3 regions of the Streptomyces sp. NPDC044061 genome follow, and region 1 is predicted to be linked to each of the others. Evidence: riboswitches for the same ligand, from Rfam matches in the RefSeq annotation. Region 1 holds a riboswitch; each other region holds the start of a gene.
What was found. A riboswitch is a leader RNA that binds a small molecule or an ion and turns the genes downstream of it on or off. The one in region 1 is predicted to bind S-adenosylmethionine.
Positions count from the first base shown of each region.

Region 2: it holds a riboswitch for S-adenosylmethionine, as region 1 does, so the genes downstream of both, thrC (threonine synthase) here and AC07CM_RS30535 (aminotransferase class V-fold PLP-dependent enzyme) in region 1, are expected to answer to the same signal.
Region 3: it holds a riboswitch for S-adenosylmethionine, as region 1 does, so the genes downstream of both, AC07CM_RS18175 (amino acid ABC transporter permease) here and AC07CM_RS30535 (aminotransferase class V-fold PLP-dependent enzyme) in region 1, are expected to answer to the same signal.

Region 1 is NZ_JBWKFL010000020.1:151,696-154,962, reverse strand. It holds gene trpD (anthranilate phosphoribosyltransferase) at 1-1,049, shown strand, start outside; SAM riboswitch class IV at 1,135-1,251, shown strand; gene AC07CM_RS30535 (aminotransferase class V-fold PLP-dependent enzyme) at 1,423-2,784, shown strand; partial or broken gene AC07CM_RS30530 (serine/threonine-protein kinase) at 2,816-3,267, shown strand, end outside.
Region 2 is NZ_JBWKFL010000018.1:10,558-13,824, forward strand. It holds gene AC07CM_RS27940 (alpha,alpha-trehalose-phosphate synthase (UDP-forming)) at 1-294, opposite strand, end outside; gene AC07CM_RS27945 (glucosyl-3-phosphoglycerate synthase) at 390-1,334, opposite strand; SAM riboswitch class I at 1,495-1,635, shown strand; gene thrC (threonine synthase) at 1,653-2,936, shown strand; gene AC07CM_RS27955 (ubiquitin-like small modifier protein 1) at 2,933-3,208, shown strand.
Region 3 is NZ_JBWKFL010000010.1:121,120-124,386, reverse strand. It holds gene AC07CM_RS18180 (amino acid ABC transporter ATP-binding protein) at 1-728, opposite strand, end outside; gene AC07CM_RS18175 (amino acid ABC transporter permease) at 725-1,702, opposite strand; SAM riboswitch class IV at 2,058-2,168, opposite strand; gene AC07CM_RS18170 (glutathione S-transferase C-terminal domain-containing protein) at 2,246-3,133, opposite strand; gene AC07CM_RS18165 (putative leader peptide) at 3,214-3,267, opposite strand, start outside.

The sequences.
Region 1 (3,267 bases):
CCGCTGGAGGCGACACCGCGGCGGGCCGTTCCTGGCCCGCCCTGCTGAACGGGCTGCTCGACGGCCAGGACCTGTCCGCCGACGACACGGCCTGGGCGATGGACCTGATCATGCGCGGCGAGGCGACCGACGCGCAGATCGCCGGGTTCATGGTGGCCCTGCGGGCCAAGGGCGAGACGGTGCAGGAGATCACCGGACTCGTGCGGACCATGTACGAGCACGCCAACGTCATCGAGGTGCCGGGTCCGGCCGTCGACATCGTCGGAACCGGAGGCGACGGCGCCAAGACGGTGAACATCTCCACGATGTCGTCGATCGTCGTCGCCGGCACGGGGGCGAAGGTCGTCAAGCACGGCAACCGCGCCGCGTCCTCCGCCTCCGGGTCCTCCGACGTCCTGGAGAAGCTCGGGATCAATCTGAACCTGACCCCGCAGCGGGTCGCCGAGGTCGCCGAGGTCGCCGGGATCACCATCTGCTTCGCGGTGAAGTTCCACCCGTCGCTGCGCCATGTCGCGGCGGCGCGCGGCCAGTTGGGCATCCGCACCACCTTCAACGTGCTCGGCCCGCTGACCAACCCGGCCAAGGTGCGCGCCCAGGCGGTCGGTGTCGCCGACCCGCGCATGGCGCCGATCGTGGCCGGGGTCCTCGCCGAGCGCGGCAACTCCTCCCTGGTCTTCCGGGGCGACGACGGCCTGGACGAGCTGACGACCACCTCCACCTCCCGGGTCTGGGTGGTCCGGGACGGCAAGGCCACCGAGGAGAGCTTCGACCCCCGGGACGTCGGCATCGACCTCGTCCCCGTGGAGGCCCTGCGCGGCGCCGACGCGGCCTACAACGCGGAGGTCGCCCGCCGGCTGCTGGACGGCGAGCAGGGGCCGGTGCGGGACGCCGTGCTGCTGAACTCGGCGGCCGCGCTCGTCGCTCTGCGCCCGACGGACGCGCCGCTGGCCGAGCAGCTGCGCGCCGGCATGTCCAAGGCGGCGGAATCGATCGACTCGGGAGCGGCGAAGCTGGCGCTGGAGCGGTGGGTGGCCGCGAGCAACGCCTGACGTCCGCCGTCGAGGACGCGGGGCGCAGTCCAGATGGCGGACTGCGTCTTGCGTGCCGAAGATCGTATGGCAGGATACTGAACCAGGTCATGAGTGACAGTCATTCGGCCCCGGCCGACTGTCCGGCAACCCTCCGTCCGTGGCGGGGTGCCCCGGGTGAAGACCAGGCCGTGGGCAGCGAGGTCTACGGCAAGCGCGGACCCCTCGCAAACCAGGGGTCCTGGTCGTCGAGGGAGCCTTCTGTGAGCAAGCGAATGCGATAGGGCGTAGAGCCCCGCCTCCGCACACCCCTTTCGCCTGTCTTCACCTTTTCCCGTGCTCGAGCCGTACCCGCTCGCACGGTGAAACCCCTTGCCTCTCACAGGAGTTCGCCATGTCTGCTCTCACCGCTGCCATCGACCAGACCGTTTGTGTCCATCTGCCTGTTCTGGGCCGGGATGTCACCGTCCCGCTCGTGACGGGCGGCGAGGTCGCCTACGCGGCGCTCGACTACGCGGCCAGCGCCCCCGCCCTCCAGCGTGTCTGGGACGACGTGGCCGCCTACGCGCCGTACTACGGCAGCGTCCACCGCGGTGCCGGCTACCTCTCCCAGCTCTCCACCGACCTGTTCGAGAACGCCCGCCGCACCGTCGCCGAGTTCCTCGACTGCCGCGAGAGCGACCAGGTGATCTTCACCCGCTCGACCACCGACTCCCTGAACCTGCTGGCCCGCGCGCTCCCCGCCGACTGCCAGGTCTTCGTCTTCGAGACCGAGCACCACGCCTCCCTGCTGCCCTGGCAGGGCGCCCGCGTCACCTACCTCGACGCGCCGCGCACCCCGTGGCAGGCCGTCGAGACCCTGGAGCGGGCGCTGGCCGACCGCGACCCCCACGGCCCGTCCCTGGTCTGCGTCACCGGCGCCTCCAACGTCACCGGCGAGCTGTGGCCGGTGCGCGAACTGGCCGCCGCGGCCCACGCGCACGGCGCCCGGATCGTCCTGGACGCCGCTCAGCTGGCCCCGCACCACCCGGTCTCGGTGCGGGACCTGGACGTCGACTGGGTCGCCTTCTCCGGCCACAAGCTGTACGCGCCCTTCGGCTCCGGCGTCCTGGCCGGGCGCGCCGACTGGCTGACCGCGGCCGAGCCGTACCTCGCGGGCGGCGGCGCGAGCCGCAAGGTCACGCGGCGCGAGGACGGGGGAGTGGCCGTGGAGTGGCACGAGACCGCCGCCCGTCACGAGGCCGGCTCCCCGAACGTCATCGGCGCCTACTCCATCGCCTCCGCCTGCAAGGCGCTGACGGAGGCCGGCTTCGACACCCTGGTGGCCCGCGAGCAGTACCTGATCTCCAGGGTCCGCGCCGGCCTGGCCGAGGTCCCCGAGGTCAGGATCCTCTCCCTCTTCGGCGACGACGCCCCGCGCGTCGGCGTCCTCTCCTTCGTCGTCGAGGGCTGGAACAGCTCCCACTTCGCCGCCGCCCTCTCCGCCGAGTACGGCATCGGCGTCCGCGACGGCCTGTTCTGCGCCCACCCGCTGGTGCGCACCCTGCTGGGCGGCGACCCGGGGACCCAGGGCGAGTGCGGTGCCCCCGAGGCCGAGCCCGGCGAGAAGTCCCTGAACGCGATCCGGGTCAGCTTCGGCGCCGGCACCCCCGACGAGCACGTCGAGCGGTTCGTGAACGCGGTGCGGGAGTTGGTCCGGGACGGCGCCAAGTGGCAGTACCGCACCGAGGACGGCCGCTGCGTCCCGGCCGTCTGACGGACGCTCGGCACCGCCGTATACGCTCCCCTTGGACAACGACCAGCAGGACGCTGGACAGGGGGAGTTCGGGGTGCAGGCGCTGCGCGCGACCGATCCGCGGCGGATCGGGCCGTACCAGGTCCTGGGCAGGCTCGGCGCGGGCGGCATGGGCGAGGTGTATCTCGCCGAGTCGCCCAAGGGGCTCGGTCTGGCCGTGAAGGTGGTCCGGGCGGAGCACGCCGAGGACCGCACGTTCCGGGCCAGGTTCCGGCACGAGGTGCGGGCCGCGCAGACCGTGGGCGGCGAAGGAACCTTCACGGCCCGGGTCGTCGACGCCGACACCGAGGCCGAACGGCCCTGGATGGCAACGGAGTTCGTGTCCGGACCGAACCTGCGCGACGCGGTCGTGGACCACGGGGCGCTGCCCGAGTCCGCGGTCCGCCTGCTCGCCGCCGCGCTCGGCGAGGCGCTCGCCGCCATCCATGCGCAGGGGCTGGTCCA
Region 2 (3,267 bases), on a different contig from region 1:
GTCCGAGAACACGCTCGCGTCGATGTCGAGCATCCGCACCCGCTGCCCGCCGGTGTCCTCGTCCGGCAGCAGCCCGCCGCCCGCGCGGCGCACCGCCTCCCGGTCGCCGTCGCCCAGCGCGGCGCACACCCAGACCGCGTTGGCGTCGGAGCCGATGGCGGACAGCCCCGAGACCAGGCCGCCGCCACCCCGTTTGGCGTGCAGCGAGCCCGCCGCACCGTCGGGGCGTACCTCGTACGAAACCGGGCCGCGGTTGGACGCGACCAGCACCTCAGCACCGTGCGTGGAAGCCATGAGTCTCAACCTAGCCCGGCCCGGAAACGCTCAAACGTACGTGCCACCCCCCGAGGGGGCTGTATACAGCCGTTTCTCGTGCGCGCGTGCGCCGCTCACGCCACCCGGCGCGCCGCGTACTCCGCGATCTCGGTCATCGGCGGCCGCTCCTCGGTGTCCACCGAGTAGGTGCGCGGCTCGAACCCGTCCGCACTCCGCTCGAACTGGGTGAGCGCCGGACGGACGAGGTGGCCGCGGGCGAGCCTGAGCTGCGCCGTGCGGTAGATCGCCGCGGCCATGCGGCCCAGCGCCTGCCCGTCCTGGTGCCGGTGCTTGCGCACACCCACGTCGACCTGGGCCAGCGCGTCCAGGCCCACCAGGTGCAGGGCGTCCACCAGCATGCCCAGCTCGACGCCGTACCCCACCGGGAACGGCAGCTGCTCCAGCAGCGAGCGACGGGCGGCGTACTCGCCGCCGAGCGGCTGGACGAAGCCGGCCAGCTGTGGCCAGTGCATGTTCAGCAGCGGGCGGGCCATGAGTTCGGTGACCCGGCCGCCCTGTCCGGCCGCGCCGGCGAGCGGACGGTCGTACATGGCCTTCACGAGGTCGACGCCCGGGTCGGTCAGCAGTGGGCCGACGATCCCGGAGACGAAGTCGGAGGAGAACTCCCGCAGATCGGCGTCGACGAAACAGACGATGTCCCCGCCGGTCACCAACAGGGAGCGCCACAGGACTTCACCCTTACCGGGGACGGCGGGGATGCGCGGCAGGATGTCGTCGCGGTGGACGACCCGCGCGCCGGCGGCGGCGGCGACCTCGGAGGTGCGGTCGGTGGACCCGGAGTCGACGACGACGATCTCGTCGACCAGCGGGACCTGCTGCATGAGGTCGTGACGGACGACCGCGACGATGTCGCCGACCGTCTCCTCCTCGTTCAGCGCGGGCAGGACGACGGAGACGGACTGACCGGTGCGCTGCTTGGCGGCCAGTATCCGGTGCAGGGGGCGATCGGCCACGGACCAGGAGCGGGTGGCCAGCCAGCGCTCGACTTCTTCCAGCACGGTCTGCGGCTCCTCACTGTCGCGATCACATGTGGTGACACGGTGTGATCCATCTCGCGGTTCGGACGACTATCTCAACTGTCCTGGCCTTCGGTTACAGTCTTGAACAACGCCGATGACCATCGCATGTCGGGGGTCAAGAGCGTTTACAACCGCATACCGCTCATCCAGAGGGGCAGAGGGACACGGCCCGATGAAGCCCCGGCAACCCCCCTGAGCCGAACTCGTTCACGCGAGGCTCCCGGTCAGGGAAGGTGCCAAATCCGTCTCACGGCGAGGTGCGTCGTGAGGAAGATGAGGAGAAAGGGCCTCGCCTCCATGGCTGTGCAGACAGTTGCAAGCACCAGCAATCCCACCGTAGACCTCGGCCCCGCAGCGGCCCTGAGCTGTCGCGAGTGCGGTCACCGGGTGCCCCTCGGACCGGTGTTCGCCTGCGAGGAGTGTTTCGGCCCGCTGGAGATCGCCTACGACTTCTCCGCCTACGACACCGAAGAGCTGCGCAAGCGCATCGAGGCGGGCCCCGCGAACATCTGGCGCTACGCGCCCCTGCTCCCCGTCCCCGCCGACGTGGCCGACAAGCCCAACATCAACCCGGGCTGGACCAAGCTCGTCAAGGCGGACAACCTCGCGCGCGAACTGGGTGTCACCGGCGGGTTGTATGTGAAGGACGACTCCGGCAACCCGACGCACTCCTTCAAGGACCGCGTCGTCGCCCAGGCCCTGGAGGCCGCCCGCGCCTTCGGCTTCACCACCCTCTCCTGCTCCTCCACCGGCAACCTGGCCGGCGCCGTCGGCGCCGCCGCCGCCCGGGCCGGCTTCCGCTCCTGCGTGTTCATCCCGCACGACCTGGAGCAGGGCAAGGTCGTCATGGCCGCGGTCTACGGTGGCGAACTCGTCGGTATCGAGGGCAACTACGACGACGTGAACCGCTTCTGCTCCGAGCTGATCGGCGACCCGGCCGGCGAGGGCTGGGGCTTCGTGAACGTCAACCTGCGGCCCTACTACGCGGAGGGCTCCAAGACCCTGGCGTACGAGATCTGCGAGCAGCTCGGCTGGCGGCTCCCGGACCAGATCGTGGTCCCGATCGCCTCCGGCTCCCAGCTCACGAAGATCGACAAGGGTCTGCAGGAGCTGATCAAGCTCGGTCTCGTCGAGGACAAGCCGTACAAGATCTTCGGTGCCCAGGCCGAGGGCTGCTCGCCGGTGTCGACCGCGTACAAGGCGGGCCACGACGTCGTACGGCCGCAGAAGCCGAACACCATCGCCAAGTCCCTGGCCATCGGCAACCCGGCCGACGGGCCGTACGTCCTGGACATCGCGCGCCGCACGGGCGGCGCGGTGGAGGACGTGACCGACGAGCAGGTCGTGGACGCGATCAAGCTGCTGGCCCGCACCGAGGGCATCTTCGCCGAGACGGCCGGCGGCGTGACGGTGGGCGTGACGCGCAAGCTCGTCGAGAACGGCGTCCTGGACCCGTCGCTCACCACGGTCGTCCTCAACACCGGCGACGGCCTCAAGACCCTGGACGCGGTGGCCGGCACCGGTCTCACCGCCACCATCCGCCCGACCCTGGACTCCTTCCGAGAGGCTGGCCTCGCATGAGCGTGACCGTTCGCATCCCGACCATCCTGCGCACCTACACGGGTGGCCAGGCCGAGGTCGCCGCCGAGGGCGCGACCCTCGCCGACGTCATCGAGGACCTGGAGAAGAACCACACCGGCATCGCCGCGCGTGTGCTGGACGACCAGGGCAAGCTGCGCCGTTTCGTCAACGTGTACGTCAACGACGACGACGTCCGCTTCGAGCAGGGGCTGGAGACCGTGACCCCCGACGGCGCCGGTGTCTCCATCATTCCGGCCGTCGCCGGGGGCTGATAATTACCTTCGGTAACCGCGGTTACCGATTGTTCATCGAATGGCCTCCTCCGTGAGAG
Region 3 (3,267 bases), on a different contig from region 1:
GCCGGCGGGCCCTGTTCGACGATCTTTCCGCCGTCGATGAAGACGATCCGGTCGGCGACCTCACGGGCGAAGCCGATCTCGTGGGTGACGATGACGAGGGTGGTGCCGCTGGTCGCCAGGTCCTTGATGACGGAGAGGACCTCGCCGACCAGTTCGGGGTCGAGCGCGGAGGTCGGCTCGTCGAAGAGGATGATGCCGGGCCGCAGTGCGAGGGCGCGGGCGATGGCAACGCGCTGCTGCTGGCCGCCGGACAGCTGCCTCGGGTAGGCGCCGGTACGGTCGCCGAGGCCGACCCGGGTGAGCAGTTCGCGGGCCAGCTCCTGGGCCTCGGGCCTGGCCAGCCTGCCCGTGGCGACGGGGGCGGCGGCGACGTTGTCGAGGACGGTCAGGTGCGGGAAGAGGTTGAAGTTCTGGAAGACGAAGCCGATCCGGCTGCGCTGGGCGAGGATGGCCCGCTCGCTCAGCTCCTTCAGCCGGTCCCCGTTCCGCTTCACGCCGATCAGCTCGCCGCCGACGCTGACATGGCCGACCTCGGGCTTCTCCAGGTGGTTGATGACCCGCAGCAGTGTGGACTTGCCGGAGCCGGAGGGCCCGATGACGACGGTGACCTCGCCGGGGCGGACGGTCAGGTCGATGCCGTCCAGGACACGATGGGTGCCGTACCACTTGTGGACGTCGTGCACCTCAAGGGCGGCAGGCGTCGAGCGAAGGGTGTCGGTGGTGGTCATACGGCGGCCTCCCGCAGCCGGGCCCGGAACTCGGCGAGGCCCGCCCGTGCCCGCTGCAGCGGTGTCGGCGGCAGACTGCGGGTGGCACCGCGGGCGAAGTACCGTTCCACGTAGAACTGGACGACTGACACCACGCTGGTCAGGATCAGGTACCAGACGGTGGCGACGAGCAGCAGCGGCACGATGTCGCCGGGGTAGGTGCTGCCCATGCTCTGCACCGAGCCGAACAGGTCGAGCAGGGAGACGTAGAACACCAGGGACGTGCTCTTGATCAGGCCGATGAGCTGGTTGACGTAGTTCGGTGTGATGGACCGCAGGGCCTGCGGGAAGACGATGCGGGTGAACTGGTAGCCCTTCGGCAGGCCGAGCGCGGCCGCCGCCTCGTGCTGGCCCTGGTCGACGGAGAGGATTCCGCCGCGCACGACTTCGGAGGCGTAGGCCGCCTCGTTGAGGCTCAGTCCGATGACGGCGACCGTCATGTCGGTGGCGAGCCGGGACTCGTCGAAGGTGACGAAGGCCGGTCCGAAGGGAATGCCGAGGCTCAGCGTCTTGTACAGGGCGCTGAAGTTGTAGAGGAAGATCAGGACGACGATCAGCGGGACGGAGCGGAACAGCCAGGTGTACGTCCAGCTCACCGCCCGCAGCACCGGGCTGCCGGAGAGGCGGCCGAGGGCCAGCAGGATGCCGCCGAGGAGGCCGAGCACCGCGCTGAACGCGGCGACTTCGAGGGTGACGGCGAGCCCGTCGAGGATGGTGGGGCGCAGGAACCAGTAGCGGAAGCGGTCCCACTGGTAGAAGGGGTTGGTGGCCAGTCCGTGCGCAATCTGCGCGACGAGCACGAGGACGACGGCGGTGACGATCCACCGGCCGGGCCGGCGCAGCGGTTGAACGCGTTGCGCTGCAAAGCTTTTTGACGGTGTTTCGACGGGGGGCGCCTCGGCGAGGGACACGGCGGCGCCTGGGGGTTCACTCATGGCGGGCTCCGGCGGAGTCGGACACCCCGGGATCGCGGCGAGCGGATGCGGGCCACCGCGGCACTACGGCACGGGGTGGCACACGGGAACGCACGGGAACCGGGGGCTGGGCGGACGGCGGCACACCGCGCCGGCGGTGTGCGTCAGGAACGCGGGGGCTGGAAGGGAGAGGTCAGCCCCGACAGCGGGCACGGCCCGATGCGGTACACAGTGCGCTGTTGACGCGGAGCAGATCGACGGCACGGTCGGCGACGAGGAGCCCGGCGTACGGCGCGACGCGGCTCTGGACACGGCTCGTCGCCGTCCTGAGAGCTGCGTACATGGCGTCACCTGTCACTGTTCCGGCCCCGCGGGGCCCTCGCGCTTACCGAAAACGTCGTCCGGTCCGGTCGTCACCTGGGGCACCCCACCGCGATGCGAGGGTTGCCGGTCAGCGAGCCAGGGCTTGGCGCTGACGCTCATGACCGTTCTGAGCCGTAAGTAAGGCAGTTGACCGTTCGAATGTCAACGGTTGTCCGGTGGGTGGACCTGCCCGGTGGGCTCTCACCTGCGACAAGTGCCGGGCGTCTCCGCCGCGTGGGCCGTCCAGTCCAGGATCTGGACCGCGGCTCCGGCCGCCTCGAGGCCCCGGCAGCGGCCGTGGTGGCGGCGGGCGATGCCGTCGAGGTCGAGGTGGGCGCCGAAGGCCGGGTGGGCGGCCAGACGGCGGGCGTGGGCCCACAGCGCCGGGTGGTCGGCGACGCGGTGCACGGCGGACGCGTCGAGGTGGTAGCGGTGCACGGTGTCCAACTGCACCAGAGCCACCCACAGTTCGATGTCGGCTGCGGTGAGCCGGCCGTCGACGACGTACTCCTCACCCTCCAGGTACCGCTCCAGCCGGCCCAGTGTGTCCAGCAGCGCGTCCAGGGCGGCGGCACGCTCGGCGGGGTCGGAGTCGGCCCGTCCGGCGCGCTGCGCGGCTTCCTGGATGCCCTCGGCGCAGAGCCGTTCGACGGCTTCGATCTGACTCTCCGTGCCGCACGGGTACAGGGAGGGTCGGCCGTCGCGCGGGAAGCGGTCCAGGTCTCGCAGGATGTCCGGCGTGTGGGTGCTGACGATGCGTCCGGACCAGTCGTCGCTGAGCACCGGCGCCAGGGCGGGTCCGCGGTAGTGGTGGGCGCTCGCCTCGTACAGCGGGCGCAGGGCCGAGTGGCCGCCGCCTGGACAGTCCGGCACGGCGGGCAGGAGGGTCACCGGACAACCGGCGTCGAGACCGAGGAGGCTGTGACCGATGGCGAGGCGCAGCCCGTCGGGACAGGCGGTGGACAGATGGAGGCGGTAGCGGTGCGGCACGGCGTAGTGGCCGCTGCGCGCGTCCTGGCCGATCCGGCCCCGGAAGAGGGGGCCCGTGCGGCGGGCGGTCGGGACGGCGGCGAGCGGAGTGATGGACATGAGTCTCCCCTGGTGCGGGCGCGCGGACGTACGCGCGGCGGAAGCGTTGGTCGGTGGAGTGGGGCGAGGCGGGGCCCGGCTCAGCGCTGAAGGCTGATCGCGCTGCAGACACGCAGCAGGTCGATGTGCAGGCG